Regions from separate parts of the Streptacidiphilus sp. EB103A genome, predicted to be linked through region 1. Evidence: riboswitches for the same ligand, from Rfam matches in the RefSeq annotation. Region 1 holds a riboswitch; each other region holds the start of a gene.
What was found. A riboswitch is a leader RNA that binds a small molecule or an ion and turns the genes downstream of it on or off. The one in region 1 is predicted to bind S-adenosylmethionine.
Positions count from the first base shown of each region.

Region 2: it holds a riboswitch for S-adenosylmethionine, as region 1 does, so the genes downstream of both, ABH941_RS05735 (aminotransferase class V-fold PLP-dependent enzyme) here and ABH941_RS26060 (GNAT family N-acetyltransferase) in region 1, are expected to answer to the same signal.
Region 3: it holds a riboswitch for S-adenosylmethionine, as region 1 does, so the genes downstream of both, ABH941_RS30820 (putative leader peptide) here and ABH941_RS26060 (GNAT family N-acetyltransferase) in region 1, are expected to answer to the same signal.

Region 1 covers NZ_JBGCAQ010000016.1:114,315-121,479, reverse strand. Annotated here, with positions in the region: gene ABH941_RS26075 (condensation domain-containing protein) at 1-1,244, opposite strand, end outside; gene ABH941_RS26070 (condensation domain-containing protein) at 1,251-2,612, opposite strand; gene ABH941_RS26065 (AMP-binding protein) at 2,609-4,426, opposite strand; gene ABH941_RS26060 (GNAT family N-acetyltransferase) at 4,593-5,327, opposite strand; SAM riboswitch class IV at 5,353-5,466, opposite strand; gene crcB (fluoride efflux transporter CrcB) at 5,543-5,911, opposite strand; gene ABH941_RS26050 (DUF190 domain-containing protein) at 5,911-6,324, opposite strand; gene ABH941_RS26045 (CrcB family protein) at 6,321-6,848, opposite strand; gene ABH941_RS26040 (DUF1684 domain-containing protein) at 7,087-7,165, shown strand, end outside.
Region 2 covers NZ_JBGCAQ010000003.1:114,388-121,552, reverse strand. Annotated here, with positions in the region: gene ABH941_RS05760 (NlpC/P60 family protein) at 1-403, opposite strand, end outside; gene ABH941_RS05755 (NYN domain-containing protein) at 586-2,001, opposite strand; gene ABH941_RS05750 (hypothetical protein) at 2,132-2,404, opposite strand; gene ABH941_RS05745 (rhomboid family intramembrane serine protease) at 2,521-3,303, shown strand; gene ABH941_RS05740 (Lrp/AsnC family transcriptional regulator) at 3,300-3,581, shown strand; gene ABH941_RS05735 (aminotransferase class V-fold PLP-dependent enzyme) at 3,708-5,078, opposite strand; SAM riboswitch class IV at 5,131-5,265, opposite strand; gene trpD (anthranilate phosphoribosyltransferase) at 5,355-6,425, opposite strand; gene ABH941_RS05725 (hypothetical protein) at 6,502-6,915, opposite strand.
Region 3 covers NZ_JBGCAQ010000021.1:46,148-53,312, forward strand. Annotated here, with positions in the region: gene ABH941_RS30800 (LLM class flavin-dependent oxidoreductase) at 1-533, opposite strand, end outside; gene ABH941_RS30805 (LLM class flavin-dependent oxidoreductase) at 536-1,636, opposite strand; gene ABH941_RS30810 (NtaA/DmoA family FMN-dependent monooxygenase) at 1,633-3,018, opposite strand; gene ABH941_RS30815 (LLM class flavin-dependent oxidoreductase) at 3,057-4,316, opposite strand; gene ABH941_RS30820 (putative leader peptide) at 4,486-4,566, opposite strand; SAM riboswitch class IV at 4,587-4,697, opposite strand; SAM riboswitch class IV at 4,842-4,952, shown strand; gene ABH941_RS30825 (putative leader peptide) at 4,973-5,071, shown strand; gene ABH941_RS30830 (amino acid ABC transporter permease) at 5,181-6,233, shown strand; gene ABH941_RS30835 (amino acid ABC transporter ATP-binding protein) at 6,278-7,030, shown strand; gene ABH941_RS30840 (transporter substrate-binding domain-containing protein) at 7,126-7,165, shown strand, end outside.

The sequences.
Region 1 (7,165 bases):
TCGGCCGTGCGAGCGGCCGAATACAGACCGTCATGGACGCAGATCTCCCCGCGCAGCACACCGTCCCGCTGGTGCCGCAGCACATAGGTCAGCGGCAGCACCTCGGGATGGTCCTCGGTGTGGCGCGGTGCCAGCCGGGTGGGCTCGACCGGCCGGTCGGTGACGGTCAGTTCACCGCCCGGGGCGACCACCACCCCGCTCCTGGCCGCGCCGTAGGGCAGGTAGTTGTAGCGGGTGTCGTACAGGCGGCCACCACGCGGTCCAAGGTCGTCCGGCACGACCCGGCGGATCAGGCCCAGCGGCAGCTGATGGGCCATCGCCTCGCGATGGGCGCGGTGAACCCGGTGCAGCAGCTCGCGGAAGGCGGGGCGTCCGGACAGGTCGACCCGCACCGGCACATGGTCCAGCAGCGGTCCGACCACCCGCTGCAGCTCCGGACGGTCGCGACCGGCCCGGGTCATCCCGATGACCACGTCGTCACCGGTGACCGGTCGGCGCGCCGCGAGCAGCACGGCCAGCAGCACCGCGCCCACGCCGACGCCCTCGGCCTGGGCCAGCCGGACCAGGGTCACCATCGCCTCCCAGGGGACGTCCGGGATCGCCTGCGAGACGAAACGCCCGCCGACCGGCGGCAGCTGGGCCAGCGGCGGCAGCGCGGCCAACCGCTCGTGCCACCAGGCCTCCGCCTCGGGATCGCGGAAAGCGCGCTCCCACTGTGCGAAGCGGCCGGGCTGGACCCTCAGCACCGGCAGCCTGGCCGGCCTGCCGGTGGCCTGCGCCCGGTAGCAGCGCACCAGTTCGTCCCGCAGCACCCCGTGCGACCAGCCGTCGAAGACAAGATGGTGGATGAACAGCGCCAGCACATGTCGGCGCGGGCCGAGCCGGAAGAGCAGTCCATGCCACAGCGGCGGGGTGTCCAGCAGCCGGGGACGCCCCGCCTCCACGACGATCCGGTCGTCCACGGCCGCCTCCGGAGCCGGAGCTCCGGACAGGTCGACGGTGCGCAGGTCGACCCGCACCTGCGGCCACACCACCTGGTCGACGTCCGTGCCCCGACTGCGGAACGACGTCCGCAGGGCGTCGTGCCTGCGGGTGAGGTCCTCCACCGTCCGGGTCAGCGCGGCGGTGTCCAGCTCCCCCGCCAGGTTCCAGGCGACCGGGGTGCTGAACCAGGAGCGGGCGTCCCGGCAGGCCGAGAACCAGTCCCGCTGGTAGTAGGTGGACGGGTAGTGGATCGGTTGCATCTCCGCTCACCTCGTGGGCACGACGAGCGATCTGACGGTGGCCCCGGGATTCCACGCGGCCTTGGCGAGCAGCGCGCTGAAGCGCTGTCCGTGACGCGCCACCGCGTCGACGGAGTGCAGGCCGGCGTCGCCCTCGATCTCGCCGCCGAGACCGCGGCCGTCGATCCGGGGCCGGTAGGCCAGCACCGCGTCGCCCAGCCACCAGGGGTCCGGCCTGGTCTTCACGATCCCGTACGGGAACTCCACCTCGGTGGGCGGCGCCGCGTCGGCCGGGCCGTGACCGGGCGCGGACGCACCCTGCGGGCTCGGCGGATTCGGCGGATTCGGCGGGGGCAGGAAGTTCAGGTTGACGGCGAAGACGGGCGGCTGCTGCCGTCCGAGCAGCGGCAGCAGCACACCCAGCGGCAGCCGGTGGTCGTAGGCGTCCAGCAGCGCCTCGCGCACCCGCCCCAGCAGTTGGCTGAAGGTCGGGTTGCCCCCGGCGTCCACCACCAGCGGCAGTTGGTCCGTCAGACAGCCCACCGTCGAGCGGAACCGGGGCAGTTCCCGGTTGCCCATCGTCAGCCCCAGCACGACCCGGCCGCTGTCCGCGCGTCCACCCGTATGTGCGGCGACCACGGCTGCCGCCAGCACCGCAGTGAGGGTGGTCCGGTGCCGGGCCGCCAACCGCTCCAGCGACTCCAGCACCTCCCTCGGCAGCAGCGGGAGCGAGGGGCGGACGGCCAGGTGCTCGCCACCGGTCACAGCCGGCAGGCCCAGCCGGTCGTCGGCCGAACCCAGGGCGTCGGCCCAGTAGAGCTGCTGCGCCGCACTCGCCCGCACCGCGCGCTCGCGGACGGCGAAGTCGCCCATCTGGGCCCGGACCGGGGCCGGTTGTACGCCGGCCCAGAGCTGCTTGATCTCCTCGACGACGACCCGGCTCGCCGCCAGGTCGGAGACGGCATGGTGCATCCACACGATCAGCAGATGGTCCTGCGGACCAAATCCGTGCAGCTCGGCCCGCGCGAGCGGCCCGCCGTCCAGCTGGAACGGGCGCTCGGATCCGGCCAGCAGCAGGCGCGGGAACACGTACTCCAGCGTGCCCCGGTGCTGTTCGGTCTCCACCGGGATCGAGCCGCCGACCGCGATCCGCTGCTCCATCGCACCGTCAGAAGTCCTTCCCAGCACGGTCCGCAGCGCCTCATGGCGGCCGACCAGGACTCCCAGCACCTGGTACAGGTGCCCCACGTCGAGCCGTCCGCGGAACCGGAGCACCGCCGGCACATTGATGGCCGAGAGGCCCGAGGGCGACCAGAGCGACTCCTGCGGAAAGGAGACCGGGCAGGTCCTGGTGGAAGCCAGGGCCACCGTGTCGAGCCGGGCGGTCACAGCAGTTCCCTGGCGGCAGCCGGGGCGCGGTCGACCCGCGCGGCGAACGCCCGCAGGCTGGTGGTGTCCAGCAGGTCGCGGAGCCGCAGCTCCTTGCCCAGCCGCTCGGACACCTGGGCGATCACCTCCATCGCCGTCAGCGAGGAGCCGCCGGCCCGCAGGAAGTCATCGGTGGCGGAGACCCGGTCGACGTCGAGGGCGGCCGCCCAGATGTCGGCGACGGCCTCCTCGGTCCGGGTGGCCGGCGGCACATGGGCCTGCTCGCCGGACTCCTCCGTCAGCAGGGTCCGCAGCTGTCGCTTGTCGATCTTGCCGAGCATGTTCCGGGGCAGGTCGTCCATCACCACGATCCGGTGCGGCGCCGCCATCCCCTGCCGTTCGCGCACATAGGCGCCGAGCGCCTCCGTGGCCAGTCCGGGCGCGGCCCGGACCACGGCCATCACGCACTCGGTCAGCACGGGGTGCTCCACCCCGACCACGGCTGCCTCGATGACCCCGGGGTAGTCCATGATGGTGGCTTCGACGTCCAGGCTGGAGACGTTCAGGCCGCCGGTGTTGATCAGGTCCGGGTTGCGGTCCACGAGGAAGAAGTAGCCGTCCGCGTCGAGCACGCCGATGTCCCCGGTACGGGTCCACCCGTCGGCCAGAAAGACGGTGGAGGCGCCGCTTCCCGCGTCGCCCTCGCCGTCGTAGCGGCGCTGCGGCGCGTCACTGCGCAGCTGGACGTCCCCGGCCACCCCGGGCGGAACGACCCGGCCGTCGGCGCCGACGATCCGCACCTGTGATCCCGCCGAGGGGCGCCCCAGCGACTTGGGCCGGGCCGGGTCGTAGTCGGTGCCCATCCGGCGCGGCCAGGACTCCGTGGTCGAGTAGACATTGCGGATCCGCGCGGTGCCGAACAGCTCCGCGAGCTGCGCCAGGGTGGCCGGGTGGATGGGCGCACTGGTGGTGCGGACCTGACGCACCGAACCCAGCTCGTAGGAGCCCCGGGCCGCGGCGTTGACCAGCGCGATCGCCATGGCCGGCACCATCACCACATGGGTGGGCCGGTACTGCTCGACGGCCCGCAGCAGAGCCTGGGGGCTGAACCGCGGCAGCGTCAGGACGCTGTGCGGGCTCGGCCCGAGCGGCTGGACCAGCAGCCCCTGGCCCACCGTGGTCCCCGGCGGGAGGGAGTGCAGGGCGGTGCTGGCGTCCCGCGACAGCGAATGCATCAGCGGGTACAGGATGTTGGCGTGGGTGGCGACAACTCCCTTGGGAACCCCGGTGGTTCCGGAGGTGTAGATGATCTCGGCGTCGGACGCCGGGGTGAGCGCGATCCCGTCCCGGGTGGTCGCGATCCCGAAGGTCGCCGTCGACCGTCCCTCGGCCAGCTCGGCGACGCCCGCGGACCAGCCGCAGCGAAGCCCCGCGGGGACCGCGCCCACGGCGCCGACGGCACCGGACGCCCGGAGCACCATGGCCGTCTGCTCGGCCCCGGCCGCCTGCGAGACCGGCACCGCGACCGCTCCCGTCTTGAGCACGGCGACCCAGGCCACCGCGTAGTCGATCCAGTCCGCGGTGGAGCACGGGAGCAGCACCCGGTCGCCGGGGAGCACACCGCGGTCCACCAGGCCCCGGGCCACCGCGTTGGAGGACTCCTCCCAGGCCGCCAGCGTCAGCGTGGCTCCGTCGACGACCTGGTGCGCCGTCGCGTCCGGCCGCTCGGCGGCCCGCTGCCGCAGCTGCGCGGGGACGGTCCAGTCGAGCGGACAACTGGACAAGGTGATGGGGTTGGGCGTCTCGGGGTTGGGCGTCTTGGAGTTCGCAGTCACAGCACTATCCCTCCAGCGGAGCCGACAAGCCCCCTGCTGGATCCGGGAATTCGCCCGCCACGCGCCGTCGCGTATCAGTACTCACACGCTAAGCCCGTGCCCCTGGCATTGTCTTCCGGCATATGACGGAATCTTCGGCTCCCCCTGAAGACGGACGTCCTCCGGACTACGCGCGCCCCTCAGCGGGAACCCGCACCGCCACAAAGCTCACCTCACGGCGCAGCCGGAACCCCAGTGACAGATAGAGCCTGATGGCGTTGGTGTTGGTGGCCGCCGCGTGCAGGAACGGGGTCTCGCCGCGGGCCCGGATGCCGTCCGCGACGGCGAGCACCAGCCTCGTCGCCAGCCCCTGGCCGCGGTGGCTGTCGGCCGTGCAGACCGCGCTGATCTCGGTGAAGCCCGGCGGGTGCAGCCGCTCGCCGGCCATCGCCACCAGCCGGCCCTCGCGGCGGATGCCGAGGTAGGTGCCGAGTTCGACGGTCCGGGGCAGGAACGGTCCGGGCTTGGCGTGCTCCACCAGGGCCAGCATCTCCGGCACGTCCTCCGGGCCCAGCCGGACCGCCTCGCCGTCCGGGGCGGCGGCGATGCCGTCGTCGACCAGCTGCACCCCGCGGAGGTCCATCACCGTCTCCCAGTGCGGCGGCGGCGAGCTCTCGATCCCGGCCACCGGGACCACCGTGCCCGGCCCCAGCAGCGCGGCCACATCACGCCAGGTCTGCTCGTCGGGCTCGTCCGGCAGGGCCACGAACGGCGTGACGTCCGAGGGGTAGCGGAGCACCGCCCCCCGGCGTTCGGCGAAGTGCGCGTGCGGGCCGAGCAGCGCGGCACGGGCGGGGTTGTCCAGCGGGTGACGGGGGGCGGCCGTCGACGGGGCGCTCTCCCGAAGGGACTCTGCGGGCATGGCGGGGCGGGGCCTTTCTGATCGGATCTCGCGCTTACAGGACGGCGCAGCCGTCCTGTCGGGTCATCACCTGGAGCACCCCACCGCGGACGAGGGTTGCCGGCCAGCAAGCCAGGGCTCGACGCTGACACTCATGACCACAGATCACGTTAACCTCTTGGCGACCTCCGGGCAATCCCCATCCCTCCGGTAGGCATTGGCCCCGACCGGGGGGCTCACAGCCAGGTCAGCAGCCCGTAGCCGAGCGCGGCCGCGGCCAGCCCCAGGCCGAGACTGCCGACGGCGTTGAGCCCGGCCTCGGCCACCGAGCCGTCCTCCATCAGCCGCACCGTCTCGTAGGAGAAGGTGGAGAAGGTGGTGAAACCGCCGCACACCCCGGTGCCCAGCAGCAGGCTGAGATCGGGCGCGAGGTGGTGGTGCACGGTCGCGGCGCCCAGGGCGCCGAGGACGAACGAACCGGTGACGTTGATGGCGAAGGTGCCCCAGGGGAACACGCTGTCATGGCGCCGCTGCACGGCCCGGTCGGCCAGGAACCGCAGCGGCGCGCCGAGCATCCCGCCGAGGAAGACCATCAGCACGGGCATCAGGACTTCTCCTCGCTCGGGACGGCCGGTGCGGCGGGAGCGACGAGTTCGATCTCTTCGACGGTGACCAGACTGCGAGGGCTGATCTCACGCAGCTCTGGCACAAAGGCGCGGATGCGTTCGGGGGTGTCGATGATGACCACCAGCAGCGGCAGGTTGTCGGCCAGGTCCAGCAGCCGTGAGGTGTGCACGGCCCGGGAGTTCCGGCCGAAGCCCTCCATCCCCCGGAAGACGCTTGCTCCGGCCAGCCCGGCGCGGTGCGCCCGGTGCACGATCTCGGTGTAGACGGGGCGATGGTGGAACTGCTCGCCGTCGGCGAGGTGCACGGTCAACCGCAGGGCCGGCCCGGACAGTTCCTCGCGCGGCTCGGCTGCCCGGTCGTCCTCGTGGTGGCGGTGCAGCAGCGGGGTCATCGCGAGGCTCCTTCGGCGGACGGCTCTTCGGAAGGCAGGTTCGCCGGGGGCGGGGCAGCCGCGGGCCGGCCGCCCCCGCTGCGGCGGCTGGGGCCCCGCCGCACCGGGAGCCCGGTCAGCCGCCGGACCAGGGCGATCCCGGTCCAGACGGCGGCGAGTCCGGCGATCAGGCTGGTCAGCGCATAGGCGTCGGCGAGCGAGAGGTGCCCGGTGGCGATCAGTCCGCGGGTCTCGTTCATATAGGTGGAGAAGGTGGTGAAGCCGCCGAGGATGCCGACCCCGAGGAAAGGGCGGCGGTAGCGCGAGGGCGGCCAGACCTCGACGACGTAGACCATGAGCGCGCCCAGCAGCAGGCTGCCCAGCACATTGGTGGTGAACGTCGCCCAGGGGAAGCCGCCGGCCGGAGTGGCCCAGCCGCGGGCCAGCCCATAGCGGGCGACGCTGCCCAGCCCGCCGCCGAGCGCGACGACGGCCAGCACGTCCCAGTGCCGGGTCCGCCCCGGCTCGGGTTCCGATCCGGGCATCAGCCCTCCACGAAGGCGAGGTGAGCGGGGCATGCTTCTCCTACCTGAATCCAGGGTCGCCGAAAGGTCGACCGCCAGGTAGGGACCGTTGGCAGCGGAATGCTGCGGTTCTACGGCGAGCCCCTCCGCCGTGGCTACGAGGATAGCGGTCCCCCGACCGAATCCGCCCGCACCACCCCCGGCCGACGCGACATACCGCGGCAGCACGCCGTTCACAAACCGCGCTCAGGATCGAGGTATGACGATTCAGGAGATCGACCGGGAAAGCTTCGTCGAGCAGTGGGAGCAGTGGCACCGGGCGCATGAGCGGGTGCTGG
Region 2 (7,165 bases), on a different contig from region 1:
GGCTCTGGGTGGACGCCTGGCTCAGGTACTCGGTCGGGTTCGAGGCGAGCAGCAGCTTCACCGTCGGGTCGACGGCGCCGTTGCGGTACTCAGCGCTGGCCATCTGCCCCAGCTGGCCCAACTCCTTGTTCACCGCGGCCTGCTGCCGGGCTATCTCGTCCTGGAGCACATTGGTCTGCCGCTGCAGCGTCTGCTCCTGGGTCTGCGCCTGGTCGTACTGCTCCGTCGCCGCGCTCGCCGCCGCCTGGTCCGCCTCGACCTGGGACTTCGCCTGGTCGCTGGTGGTCATCGGCGCTGCCTGCGCGGATGCCTGGGCCGAGAGGGCCACAGCGGTGGCGGCGGCCGCGGTCAGGATCGACACCTTGGCGCGGCTGGGTTGCTTGGGGCGACGGTGCGTGGCCACAGAAGCTGGTTCCCTTCGAGCAAACGCTGGCGAACACAGACAGAGGTTCACAGACATAGGTTCGAAGGGAGAGACTAGTGAGAGAGATGTGACTCTGTCGCCCTGGGCGGGAAGTCCGGGTATGAATGGGAGCAATGTCCTTTATATGAAAGGGTTTAAAGCCGCCCGGACGACTATTCAGTTCAGGTGCGGACAAGACGCCGCAGCAGCATCGCCGAGGGCACCGGCCGCGCGCCGGCCTTCCGTACTCCGTCGGCCACTTCCCGGTCGGTCGACACCACCACCACCGGACGGCCCTCGGGCTCGGCCCGCACCAGACGGCGGATCAACTCGTCGGCGTTCTCCCCGGAGCGGCTGAAGAGCACCCTCACCCCGCGCGGCGGAGCCATCGGCACCGGTGCGTCCAGATCCTTGCCGTCGAACACGCAGGTGATCTCCGCGCCGCTGTGCGCGGCGAGCATGGACAGTCCGTTGAGCAGCCTGACCCGCTGCTTCTCCAGCGGCAGCGTCGGATAGCCGCTCTTGGTGACGTTGTAGCCGTCCACCAGCAGATGCACCTGAGGGAGCGCCAGCAGCTGGTCCAGCAGCGCGGGGTCGTCCCCGTCCAGGGCACGTCTGGCCACGTCATGGGGTGAGGCCGTGGTCGGCGACACCGCCTCCACCGTGTCCGCGGGGCGGGTGCTGACCGGCTTCAGCCCCAGCTCCCGCTGCAGCCCCTGAGCGCCCTGCAGCACCACGTCCAGCAGCAGCCGCAGCCGCATCTCCTCGGCGCTGCGCCCCTCCCTGGAAGTCCGCCTGGCCGCCTCGACGGCCGACTCGGCCTCGGCCAGCCGGTGCTTCAGCCGGCGGACCTCGCTGTCGGTGCTGCCCCGCTCGGTGGCGCCGGCCGCGCGCAGCGCCTCCAGCTCGGCGGCGACCTTGCGGGTGGCCGCCTCGGCGCGCTTGGTGTCGGCCTCCAGGCTGCGCACCCGGCGACGGAGCGAGTCCCGCTCCTTCCTCGTCTCGTCCAGCTCGACCCGGCCCCGGTCCGCCTCCGCCCTGCTGGTCTCGCGCAGCGCGGACAGCTCCGCCTGCAGCTTCTCCACCAGCCGGGCGGCCTCGGCGGCGGCGCCCTCGGACTCGGCCCGCTCGACCTCCTCGCCGGCGTCGCCGACCAGCTTGCTCCAGCCGACCGGGCGCAGCAGGTACGCCACCGCGGCGACGTCCTGCGGATCGGCGGCGGCCGGGACCTGTCCGTTCTCCAGTGCCGCGACCAGGTCGGGCTGGCCCTGTCTGACGCGTTCCGCTATCCGCGACCGGAAGCCCGGCTCGGTCTCCAGCGCGGCAGCGATGGCGGTGGCCCCGCGTCTGGCCCGCTGCACCGGGGTGAACTTGGCGTACGGACGCAGCCGGGGCGGCAGCTCGGCGAGCGGCATGGCGCTGAGCCCGTCGGCGGCGATGCCGACGACCCTGCGCCGCACCCCCTCGGGCAGCGGCCGGTCGAGCTGCTCGACGGGTTCGACGGGCTCGGCCGGTTCGGCGGCGGGCAGCGCGAGGTCCGCCGCCTCGTCGGGGCCGTCGGGCCCCGCGGCGGCGTCCGCCCGGTCTCGCTCCACCACGTCCGCTGTCTCCGATCCGGTCCTGCGGGACTGCTGCCCGCAGTAACCATTCTCGCCCGCCCCACCCCCTACTCGTCACCGCGCCACACATGCCTCGGGCCCACCTGCCCCAGGGCGACCCGCCGGAACCTCAGACCTCGCTACGCCCAGCCTGTGCGGCCGCCTCGGCCTCCGCACCCGGACGGTCCACCAGTTCCACCTGGTCCACCGCGTTGCACCAGCGGCAGCGCACGGACTCCACGGTCTCGCTCAGCACCTCGCGCTCCTCCACCCGCGGCTCGCCGGCCAGGTCCAGATGGACGAACTCGACCACTCGGGAGGACCGGGTCACGTCGAAGCGGGTCAGGTTGCCGCACAGGGTGCAGCGCCACCGGGTCCCCTCGGTGGGAAGGGGAACTGACATGAGTGGTCCTCTCGCAACGGGTACGCCTACCTGCACAACCCTATGGCCTCGTCCTCACCGGCAGATACGGCAGGACAACCGGTGTCAGATTTGTCCGGTTAAGGAATGCTCACTCCATGCTGAGGCCGGTAAGCGCAGAAGATCCGTTCGTTCCGCTGGTGACCTACGCGCTCATCGCTGCGTGCGTACTGGTCTTCCTGGTCGGCCCGGTCTCCGGGCTCGATCCCCTGTACGGCAGCGGGAACGCCCGCGCCTGCGCGGAGCTGGCCTACTACCACCACTGGGGGGTGATCCCCAGCGAGCTGATGGACAATCAGCCGCTGGCGGCCACCACGACGCCGGGCTGCCCGGCGCCGGACAGCTTCCCGAAGATCCCGGCCCTGTCGGTGCTGACCGCGATGTTCGTCCACGGCGGCTGGCTGCACCTGCTGGGCAACATGCTCTTCCTCTATGTCTTCGGCGCGATGGCCGAGGAGCGGATGGGGCGGCTGCCGTACCTGCTCAGCTATGTCGCCCTGGGCTATCTGGCGACCTACGGCTACGCGGTGTTCGCCGCCGGCGGCGACAGCGCCACCCAGACCCTGGTCGGCGCCTCGGGCGCGATCGCCGGCGTCCTCGGGGCCTATCTGCGGCTGCACCCCAGGGCCCGGGTGACCAGCCTGCTGCCGTTCCTGCTGTTCCTGCCGCTGCGGTTCCCCGCCTGGCTGGTGCTGGGCGTGTGGTTCGCGATCCAGTGGGCCTCGGTCGGCGCGCCCTCGGCCGCGGTCACCGGGGTGGCCTACACGGCCCACCTGATCGGCTTCGTCGGCGGCTTCCTCTTCGCCTGGCTGCTGTACTGCCGCGGGCGCGGCTACGCTGATCCGACGAACACCGCCGTACTCCCAGGAGACCCCCCGTGATCACCGCGATCGTGCTCATCAAGACCGCCGTCGACCGGATTCCCGAGATCGCCGAGTCCATCGCAGCGATCGACGGCGTCACCGAGGTCTACTCCGTGACCGGCCAGCACGACCTGGTGGCGATGGTCCGGGTACGGGCCCACGAGGACCTGGCCGAGGTCATCCCCGGCCAGGTCAACAAGGTCCCCGGGGTCGAGTCCACGGAGACCCACATCGCCTTCCGCACGTACTCCCGGCACGACCTGGACGCCGCATTCGCGTTGGGCCTGGAGGACTAGGCGCGGACCGTAGATGGTTGGGCGCGCAGTTCCCCGCGCCCCTAGCCAGTGCAACTGGGCCAGTTGCAGCCCCCTAGGGGCGCGGGGAACTGCGCGACAAGCCACCCACGACCCGCACCCGAAAAATCACGCCCGCCGCGTATCCGGCACACACCGCCCACCCTCGGTCCGGTAGGACCACTGGGCCCCGTCAGTGACCAACTCCCGCACCGCCTCGACAAACCGATCGACGTGCTCGTCCGGCGTGCCCGCACCAAAACTCACCCGAATGGCGTTCAGACTCCGCTCCCCCGGCAGCGAAGCTTCCGGCGCCCCGCACTCGGAAGGCGCAGCCGCCTCCCCGCCGAGCAGCGTCCGCACCAGCGGATGCGCGCAGAAAAGCCCGTCCCGCACCCCGATGCCGTACTCCGCGGACAGCGCGGCGGAGAAGTGCGAGCTGTTCCAGCCCTGGACGACGAAGGACAGCACGCCCACCCGCGGGTGCTCCTCGCCGAACAGGGTCAACACCCTGACCTGCGGAATCCCGGCGAGCCCGGTCCGCAGACGGTCGATCAGGTACTGCTCCCTGGCCACCAGCGCGTCGAAGCCGACCTCGCCCAGGGCACGGCAGGCCGAGGCGATGGCATAGGCGCCGATGACGTTGGGCGAACCGGCCTCGTGCCGCTGCGGGCCCCGGTGCCACTCCACCGCCACCGAGCCGTCGGTCTCCCTGGCCACGGTGCGGCTGGCGCCGCCACCCGCCAGGTAGGGCTCGGCCGCGTCCAGCCAGTCGCCGCGGCCGGCCAGCACGCCGGCGCCGAAGGGCGCGTAGAGCTTGTGCCCGGAGAAGGCGACCCAGTCGACGTCCAGTTCGCGGACCGAGACCGGGTGGTGCGGGGCGAGCTGGGCGGCGTCCAGGACGATCCGTGCGCCGTGCCGGTGCGCGGTCGCGGCCAGCTCCCGGACCGGCCAGATCTCCCCCGTGACATTGGACGCCCCGGTCACACAGACCAGCTTGGGTCCGGGCACGCTGCCCGCCAGCGCCTCCTCCAGCGCCGCCACCGCCTCCTCCGGGGAGCGCGGGGCGCGCAGGTAGCTGACGGTCAGGTCATGCTTGCGCCAGGGCAGCAGCGAGGCGTGGTGCTCGGTCTCGAAGGCGAACACCCTGGTCCCGGCCGGCAGCACGCCGGCGAGCAGGTTCAGCGAGTCGGTGGTGGCCCGGGTGAACACCACCTGGTCGTCCTCGCGCAGGTCCAGGAACTCGGCGACGGTGGCCCGGCTCTGCTCGAACAGGTCGGTGGACAGCTGCGAGAGGTAGCCCGCGCCGCGGTGCACGCTGCCGTAATAGGGGGCGTAGGCGGCGACGTCGTCCCAGACCCGCTGCAGGGCCGGCGCGCTGGCGGCGTAGTCCAGCGCGGCGTAGGTCACCTTGGCACCGCTGACCAGCGGGACCTCGACGTCGCGGCCGAGCACCGCGAGCGGCTGACACACGGTGGAAGTATTCGGGTACGCCGACACAGACCCCTCCAGGGAATCCAGTGGACCCCCGGCACAAGGCCTGATCAGAAGGGATCCGCGCTTGCCCTGCGGCATTGTTGCCGTAGGGCCTGGTCGTCACCCGGAGGCACCCCGCCACGGACGGAGGGTTGCCGGACAGCAAGCCGGGGCTGCAGCGGTCAGAAACCGCGCGCTGTCACTCGTGACCTGATCAGCACTATGCCAGAGGTCCGCCCGGTGGGCGAACCCCTGTCCGGAATCTGGGACGCTCCAATTCCCCGGGGCGCGACTCCCTGCCTACTTGTGCGTCGCCGCAGCCCAGCGGGCCAGTACCGCTGCCGCCGCGCCGGAGTCGATCGACTCCGCCGTGCGCTTCATCGCCGCCGCCAGCTGCTCGGTCAGCGGTGCGTCGGTCTGGTCCAGGGCGACCAGGGCCGAGGCCGAGTTGAGCAGCACCGCGTCCCTGACCGGGCCCTGCTCCCCCGCCAGCACCCGGCGGGCCACCTCGGCGTTGTAGCTGGAGTCGGCGCCGCGCAGCGCCTCGATGCCGACCGGGGTGATCCCCACGTCCCGGGGGTCGAAGCGGATCCGCTCGACCTCGCCGTCGCGGACCTGCCACACCGTGGAGGTCCCGGTCACGGTGAGCTCGTCCAGGCCGTCGTCACCGCGGAAGACCAGCGCGGAGGCGCCGCGCCGGGCCAGCACCCCGGCGATCAGGCCGGCCATCCTGCTGTCGAAGCAGCCCACCGCGTTGGCGCCGACCCGGGCCGGGTTGGTGAGCGGGCCGAGCAGGTTGAACGCGGTGGGGACGCCCAGGCCGACCCGGGCCGGGCCGGCGTGGCGCATCGAGGGGTGGAACACCGGGGCCGGGCAGTAGGTGATGCCGGCCTCCAGGGCGACCTCGGCCACCCTACGCGGCGTCAGCTCCAGGTTGACGCCCAGCTTCTCCAGCACATCGGTGGCCCCGCTCGCGGAGGAGGCGGCCCGGTTGCCGTGCTTGACCACCAGCGCCCCGGCCCCGGCCGCGACGATCGCCGACATGGTGGAGATGTTGACGGTCCTGGCCCGGTCCCCGCCGGTGCCGACGATGTCCACGGCCCGGCCCGGCACCTCGATCACGTTCGCGTGCGCGTACATGGAGTCGACCAGCCCGGCGATCTCCTCCACCGTCTCGCCCTTGGCCCGCAGCCCGACCAGGAAGCCGGCGATCTGGATCGGCGAGGCCTCCCCACTCATGATCCGGTCCATCGCCCAGGCGGTCTCGTCGGTCGACAGGTCGGTGCCGGCGATCAGGATGCTCAGGAGATCCGGCCAGGACCGCGCCTGCACGGGGTCGCCGCCGCCGTTCGCAGGGATCACGTTCGCCATGGCCTGGGCCTCTCATGTCCAAAGGAGTAAGGAGAGGCCCAGCCTAGCGACCGTGCAGGCCGCCCCGTGGAAGATCTCAACCGACGAGATGGGTCCGATCGCTGCGGAGCAGCGCCACCGCGGCCTCGGCCAGGGCCGCCGGGTCCACCGGCGCGGCGATGGCGGCGTCCGCGCGGCTCCAGCCGGCCAGCCAGGAGTCCTGCGGGCGGCCGATCAGGACCAGGACCGGCGGGCAGCCGTAGACCTCGTCCTTCAGCTGCCGGCCCAGCCCCATCCCGCCGACCGGGGTGGCCTCGCCGTCCAGCACCAGCAGGTCCAGCCGCCGGGTCCCCTTGGCATGGGCGTCCAGCGCCTTCAGGACGGCCGGCGCGGTGGCGCACTCCAGGTACTGAAGCTCTGCCAGGTCCGTCGCCGGGCGGTGCCCGAGCGCCAGCAGGACCTGCTCGCGGGTGCTGCGGTCGTCGCTGTAGACAAGAACGTGCAGTGCCATGGTCCGTCCCCCTGGGGATGTCCTCGGTCCGGCAAGTGATCGGGGTCACTTCGTCGTCTGCGCCGGATGCTACTCCCGAAGCACCCCCCTAAGCACCGGTGCGAACCGGGAAGATCCGGACGCCGGCCGGGACGGCAGCCGTCCGGCCGTTCAGGGTTCACCATTTCGAGGGACCCGGCTGCCTGTCGCGCGCCGGCACCGCCCGGCGGCGCCCCCGGCCATCCGGGCTACCTGCGAGGTCGTCAGGGGT
Region 3 (7,165 bases), on a different contig from region 1:
TCGACCTGCTCGGCGTAGTCCTGCGCCTCCGCGTTCGGCTGCTGGAGCAGCTTCTTGTGCAGGGCGAAGCGGGGGGAGCCCAGCAGCTGCCGGAAGTCGAACTTCGCCGGGATGCGCAGCCCGTTGGAGGTGTAGCCGTCGACCACCGCGGTGCCCCCGACCAGCGCGGGTTCGCGGACCGGCGGGGTCGGCCGGCCGCCGGAGCGGCCCAGGCCGAGGTCGAACCGGCCCGGGTGCAGCGCGTCGAGCAGGCCGAACTCCTCGACGGTCGCCAGCGCGGTGCGGTGGCCCAGCTGGACCGCGCCGGCGCCGAGCCGGATCCGGGAGGTCGCGGCGGCGGTCAGCGCCAGCACGACGGCGGGCGAGGTCCCGGCGACGCCGGGGTTGAGATGGTGTTCGGCGAACCAGTAGCGGCTGTAGCCGAAGCGTTCGGTCTGCCGGGCCAGGTCGATGCTGTTGTGCAGGGCCTGCCTGGCGGTGGAACCGGAGCTGATCGGGACCAGGTCCAGGACGGCGAGCGGAGTGGGGGACACGGTCAGACTCCTTCAGGGGCCGCGATGGGGGCCGCGATGGGGACCGGGGCGGTGACGGGGGCCCAGGCCCAGGGCGGGTCAGGGATGGACCGGCGCAGCACCGGTGCGATGTCGGACTGGAACAGCTCCAGCGAGTCACGGTGCTGAGCATCCGTCAGCCCGCCTGCCTCGGCGTGCAGATGCAGCACGCTGTGGCCGAACTGCTCGTGGTAGCGGTGCACCTTGTCGACGATCTGCTGCGGGCTGCCGATCAGGGCGGAGCTGCGCTCGACGAAGTCCTCCAGGGTGGGGAACACCGGCTCCACGCCGAGCCGCTTCTGGAAGCCCAGGTAGCCCTCGAAGACGGGGCGGTAGTCGGCGAGCGCCTGCTGCGAGGTCGGCGCGGCGTAGAAGCCGGCCGTGCCGGCACCGACGGCGGCTTGGGCCGGGTCGTGGCCGTAGTGCTCCCAGCGCTCGCGGTAGTAGCGGACCAGCTCGGCGTAGGGCTCGATGGGGTTGGTGACATTGGCGGAGAACAGCGGGTCGCCGTAGCGGGCGGCGAGGTCGACGGACTCCCGGCTGGTGGCGCTGCCGTGCCAGACCCGGACCGGATGCTGGAACGGCCGCGGCCAGACCTCCGCGTCCAGGAGTTCCGGGCGGAACTTCGGGGAGGCGGTGACCTTGTCGTTGCGCCAGATCTGCCGGAACAGCTCGTAGGACTCGGCGTTGCGGTCCCACTGGTCCTCGGGGGTGACCTGGAACAGCTCGCGCTGGGCGGCTCCGTTGCCCTTGCCGATGATCAGCTCCAGCCGGCCGCCGGACAGGTGGTCCAGGGTGGCGTAGTCCTCGTAGGCGCGCACCGGGTCGAGCAGGCTGAGCGTGGTCACCGCGGTGAACAGCCGGATCCGCTTGGTCAGCGCGGCGACATGGCTGAGTACGACCGGCGGGGAGGAGGAGATGAAGGGACGCTCGTGCCGCTCGCCGACGCCGAAGCCGTCGAAGCCGAGCTCCTCGGCGAGCAGCGCGCTGTCGAGCACCTGGCGGAAGCGCTCCTGGGTCGACGGTTGCAGGCCGGTGACCGGGTCGGGGGAGTGGACGATCAGGGTGATGGTGATGAACTTCACGACGCGGCCCTCTCCTCGGCCCGGTTCTCGCTCTGGTTCCGCGGTGCGGCCAGGCCGAGGTGGTCGCGCAGGGTGGTGCCCTCGTACTCGCTGCGGAACACCCCGCGCTCCTGGAGCAGCGGGACGACGGTGTCGGCGAACTCGTCGATGCCGCCGGGGGTCAGGTGCGGGGCGAGGATGAAGCCGTCGCCGGCGTCGGTCTGCACGAACTCGTTGAGCGCCTCGGCGACCTTCGCCGGGGTGCCGATGAAGGACTGACGCCCCGTCACCTCGATGATCACCTCGCGGGTGGAGAGGTTCTTCGCCGCGGCGAGCTCCCGCCACTGCCGGGCGACATCCAGCGGGTCACGGTTCATCCGGACGCTGGCCCGGCCCTTGGCGATGGTGTTCTCGCCCACCAGCGGGTCGATCTCGGGCAGCGGGCCGTCCGGGTCGTGGTCGCTGAGGTCGCGGTTCCAGAGCTGCTCCAGGAACTTGATCGCGGTCTGGCCGCTGACCTGCTGGCGGCGGATCAGCGCGGCCTTCTCCTGGGCGTCGGCGTCGGTGTCGCCGAGGACGAAGGTAGCCGCGGGCAGGATCAGCAGCTCGTCGCGGCTGCGCCCGTAGCGGGCCAGCCGGTCCTTGACGTCGGTGTAGAAGGCGCGTCCCGCCTCCAGCGTGCCGTAGCGGCTGAAGATGGCGTCGGCGGAGGAGGCGGCGAACTCGCGGCCTTCCTCGGAGTCGCCGGCTTGGAAGATCACCGGCCGTCCCTGCGGGCTGCGCGGGACGTTGAACTGTCCGGCGATGTCGAACTGGCTGACCCGGTGCTGGAACCGGCCGACGTCCGGGCCGGCCAGGAAGGCGCCGGACTCCTTGTCGGCGAGGATCTCGTCGCCGCGCCAGGAGTCGAAGAGGACCTGAGCGGCCGTCAGGAACTGCTTGGCGCGCTCGTAGCGGTCCTTCTCGGCCAGGAAGCCGCCGCGGCGGAAGTTCTGCCCGGTGAACTCGTCCCAGGAGGTGACCACGTTCCAGGCGGCGCGGCCCGCGGACAGGTGGTCCAGCGAGGCGAACTGCCGGGCCACCTCGTAGGGCTCGTTGAAGGTGGAGTTGATGGTGCCGGCCAGCCCGAGCCGGTCGGTGACCGCGGCCAGCGCGGCCAGGACGGTGAAGGTGTCCGGGCGGCCCACGACGTCCAGGTCGTAGATCTGGCCGCCCTGTTCGCGCAGCCGCAGGCCCTCGGCGAGGAAGAGGAAGTCGAACTTGGCGCGCTCCGCCGTGCGGGCCAGATGGACGAAGGAGCTGAAGTCGATCTGGCTTCCGGCGGCCGGATCGCTCCACACCGTGGTGTTGTTCACGCCGGGGAAGTGTGCGGCGAGGTGGATCTGCTTGAGAGGCTTGCTCATGCGACTGGCGTCCTTAGGTCTCGGTGGGGAACAAGCGCTCAGACAGAGGTGGCGGATGCGGAGTTGGAAGCAGCGGCGGCGTAACGGCTCTCGGGGCGGGGCAGGCCGAGCAGCCCGCGCAGGGTGTCCGCCTCGTAGCCGGTGCGGAACGCTCCCCGGCGCTGCAGCTCCGGGACCAGTCGGCGGGTGATCTGCTCCAGGTCGTACGGGAGGGTGGCGGGGCGCAGCCGGAAGCCGGTCAGCCCGGCCCGCTGCCACTCCAGCAGCAGGTCGGCAAGGTCGGCGGCGGTTCCGGCGAAGACCTCGGCGTCGCTGCTGAGGGCGGCCCCGGCCAGCTCGTCCAGCCGGTCCCGGCGGGCGGCGGCAGCGCCCGGGGCGTCGTCGAGGAAGACCAGCAGGTCGCCGAAGATGTGCACGGTCTCGTCGGAGCGCCCCGCGGCGGACTGCTCCGCGCGGATCTCGCCGACAATGGCGCGGGCGTCGTCCGCGTCGTGCGGGGTGATGAAACCGAGGTCGGTGGAGCGGGCGACCAGCCGGTAGGGGATGCTCTGGTGCGCCAGCGCGGTCACCAGCGGCTGGCCCTGGGGCGGGCGCGGGGTGATCGAGGGCCCCTTCACGCTGAAGGCCGTGCCCTCGAAATCAATGTAGTGCAGCTTCTCGCGGTCGATGAAGCGTCCGGTGGCGACGGAGCGGATCTCGGCGTCGTCCTCCCAGCTGTCCCAGAGCCGCCGCAGTACCTCGACATACTCGGCCGCCTCGTCGAACAGTTCGGCGACCTGGGCCTGGACCTCCGGCCGCTGGAGGTCGGCGAGTGTGAGCCGCGGCAGGGTCCGGCGGCCGAAGAGCTCCGCCTCGTGCGGACGTCCCGACACCTGTACGCGGACCCCGCCGCGTCCGCTGCTGACAAAGTCCAGGGTGGCGATCGCCTTGGAGATGTGGAACGGCTCGGTGTGGGTGACCGTCGCCGTCGGCACCAGCCCGATGTGCCGGCTGAGCGGGGCGATCCGGGCGGCGGTCAGCACCGCGTCCAGTCGGCCTCGGACCTGGTCGGTGCGCCGGTCCGGCTCGAAGGCGGCCGACGACTGCAGGCCGAGGGAGTCCTCGATGGTGACGAAGTCCAGCAGTCCGCGCTCGGCCTCGGCGACCAGGTCCGCCCAGTACGCCGCGGTGAAGAGACCCTCGGGACGGGCGTCGGGCAGCCGCCAGGCCGCGGGGTGCCAGCCGGTGCCGTCGAGGGCTACCGCCAGGCGGAGGGCAGATTCCGGGTGAGACTCCGGGTGAGACGGCGGGTGAGACATGGGGGGTCGCTTCCTGCTCGGATGGGTGCCCGGTGGTGGGTGCGGCGGGCATGCCGAAGGGAAACCGCGCCGGGCGGGCCCAGGGCGGAGTCGGCGGGAGGGAGGTGCTTCAGCGGGAGGGATGCTTAGGCGGGAGGGATGCTTCGGCGCGAAGGACGACGCTTCGGGCTCAGACGGCCGGACAGAGGGCGCTGGCGATGCGCTGAAGATCGATATGGCGACGCGAGTACGTACCCACTGGTCGACGCACTGCTCACACCTCCGGTTCAGCTTGCGCGCTTACAGGACTGCGCCGTCCTGTCGGGTCGTCACCTGGAGCACCCCGCCGCGTCGGAGGGTTGCTGGTCAGCCAGCCAGGGCTTGTTGCTGACGCTCGTAACCTGCTCACACGCTAACTCCGGATGGGTGCCGAACACAATCCCCACTGATCGACTGGGGATCGTGCAGGCCGTTCGGGGCCCTGCCGAATCTCTATCGAACAGATAGGCATTGTCTAAAACAGCTGGACGGGTTACGGTGTTCCCTGGTTATGAGCGTCAGCGTCAAGCCCTGGCTTGCTGACCGGCAACCCTCCGACGCGGCGGGGTGCTCCAGGTGACGACCCGACGGGACGCCCCAGTCCTGTAAGCGCGAGATCGAAAGCGGAGGTGAGAGCAGTGCGTCGGCCAGCCGGTACGTACTCGCGTCGCCACGTCGATCTGCTGCGGGTGAGCAGTGCCCTGTGTCCGTGTCCGGGGACGTCCGCGGTCTGCTGACCGCACACTTCTCGCTTCCCCCCTCGGCACCTGTCGCCCCCCTTCACGCCGTCTCGCCGTGCTCACACGGCGCGATGCCGCGTCCTCACGGGACGGAATCCACACCCCCATGAGCAGTCCGGACACCTCCGCGCGCACCGCTGTCGCGCCAGAGCCTCCGCCTCCAGTCACCGCCGACCAGCCCGCCGCCGACCGCCCTGCCGCCAACCGCCCACTGCACGAGCGCCCCGAGGACGGGCAGCTGCTCGCCGCGAAGCTCGTCCCGCTGCGCCGCCCCGGCCAGTGGGTCTCCGCGCTCGCCCTCCTCGTCCTGCTGGCGATGCTCGTGCACACCCTGCTGACCAACAAGCGGTTCCAGTGGGACGTGGTCGGCAGCTACTTCCTCAACGGGTCGATCGTGAACGGCCTGGTCCTGACGCTGTGGCTGACCGCGGCGGTCATGTCGACCGGCTATCTGCTCGCCATCGGGGTCGCCGCCATGCGGCTGTCCGGCAATCCGGTGCTGCGCTCGCTGAGCTTCGGCTTCGTCTGGCTGGTGCGCTCGGTGCCACCGCTGGTCCAGCTGCTCTTCTGGTACGAACTCGCCTCGCTGTACCCGCAGTTGTCGCTGGGAATCCCGTTCGGGCACGAGTTCGTCACGGTGCGGACCGCGCACCTGTTCAGCGGGATTCTCGCCGCCTACGTCGGGCTCACCCTGGATGTGGCGGCCTTCGCCTCCGAGATCGTCAGGGGCGGCATCCTGTCCGTGGAGCACGGCCAGACCGAGGCCGCCGAGGCGCTGGGCCTGGGCCGGGCCAGGATCTTCCGCAGGATCGTGCTGCCCCAGGCGATGCCGGCGATCATCCCGGCCTCGGGCAACCTGCTGATCGGCATGCTGAAGGCGACCTCCATCGTCAGCGTGATCGCGGTGCAGGACCTGCTCTACTCGTCCGAACTCATCTACAACCAGAACTACCTGATCATCCCGCTGCTGCTGGTCGCGACCCTCTGGTACATCATCCTCACCACACTGCTCTCGATCGGGCAGTTCTTCGTCGAGCGCCGCTACGCCCGCGGCAGCAACCGCCGCAGCGGCACCGGCTTCTGGCAGCTGTTCCGCGGCAACGTGCCGCTGTTCGGCGCGAACGGCCGGAGCGGACGCGAACTGGCGGGCCTGTCATGAGTACGGACGAGCACCAGGCCGACGAGCGGCAGACCCTGGCGCCCCTGGTACGGATCCGCGGACTGCGCAAGAGCTTCGGTGCGAACCTGGTCCTGGACGGCATCGACCTGGACGTGCGGGAGGGAGAGGTGACCGTGCTGCTGGGGCCCTCGGGCTCGGGCAAGTCCACCCTGCTGCGCAGCATCAACCACCTGGAGAAGCCCGACGCCGGTTTCGTCGAGGTGGGCGGCGAGATCGTCGGATACCGCCACCACGGCAGCAGGCTGCACGAGTTGGGCCATCGGACGGTCACCCGGCAGCTGGCCGCGGTCGGCATGGTGTTCCAGCAGTTCAACCTGTTCCCCCATCTGACGGTGCTGGACAACATCACCGAGGCGCCGGTCGCCGTCCGGGGCCTCTCCAGGAAGTCGGCCGCGCTGCAGGCCAGGGAACTGCTGGAGCGGGTGGGACTGGGAGGGCGCGAGAGCGCCTACCCTCGGCAGCTGTCCGGCGGCCAGCAGCAGCGGGTGGCGATCGCCAGGGCCCTGGCCATGGAGCCGAAGCTGCTGCTGTTCGACGAGCCGACCAGCGCGCTGGACCCCGAACTCGTCGGCGAGGTACTGGCGGTGATGAAGGACCTCGCTCTGAGCGGAATGACCATGATCGTGGTCACCCATGAGATCGGCTTCGCCAGGGAGGTCGCCGACTCCGTCGTCTTCCTCGACAGCGGACGGATCATCGAGTCCGGCGCCCCGGCCGACGTCCTCGCCAACCCCAGCCACGGCCGGGCCCGTGCCTTCCTCGCCGCGGTCCTGTAGCGGCGCGCCGCTCCAGCAGCACCAACGCCCCTACTACGGCACCTCCTTACCTTCTTCCCGGCCGCTTCGACCTCCCGAAAGGAACCACCGTGACGATGCGTCATCTCCCACGCAACGCCGTCGCCGCCATCACGG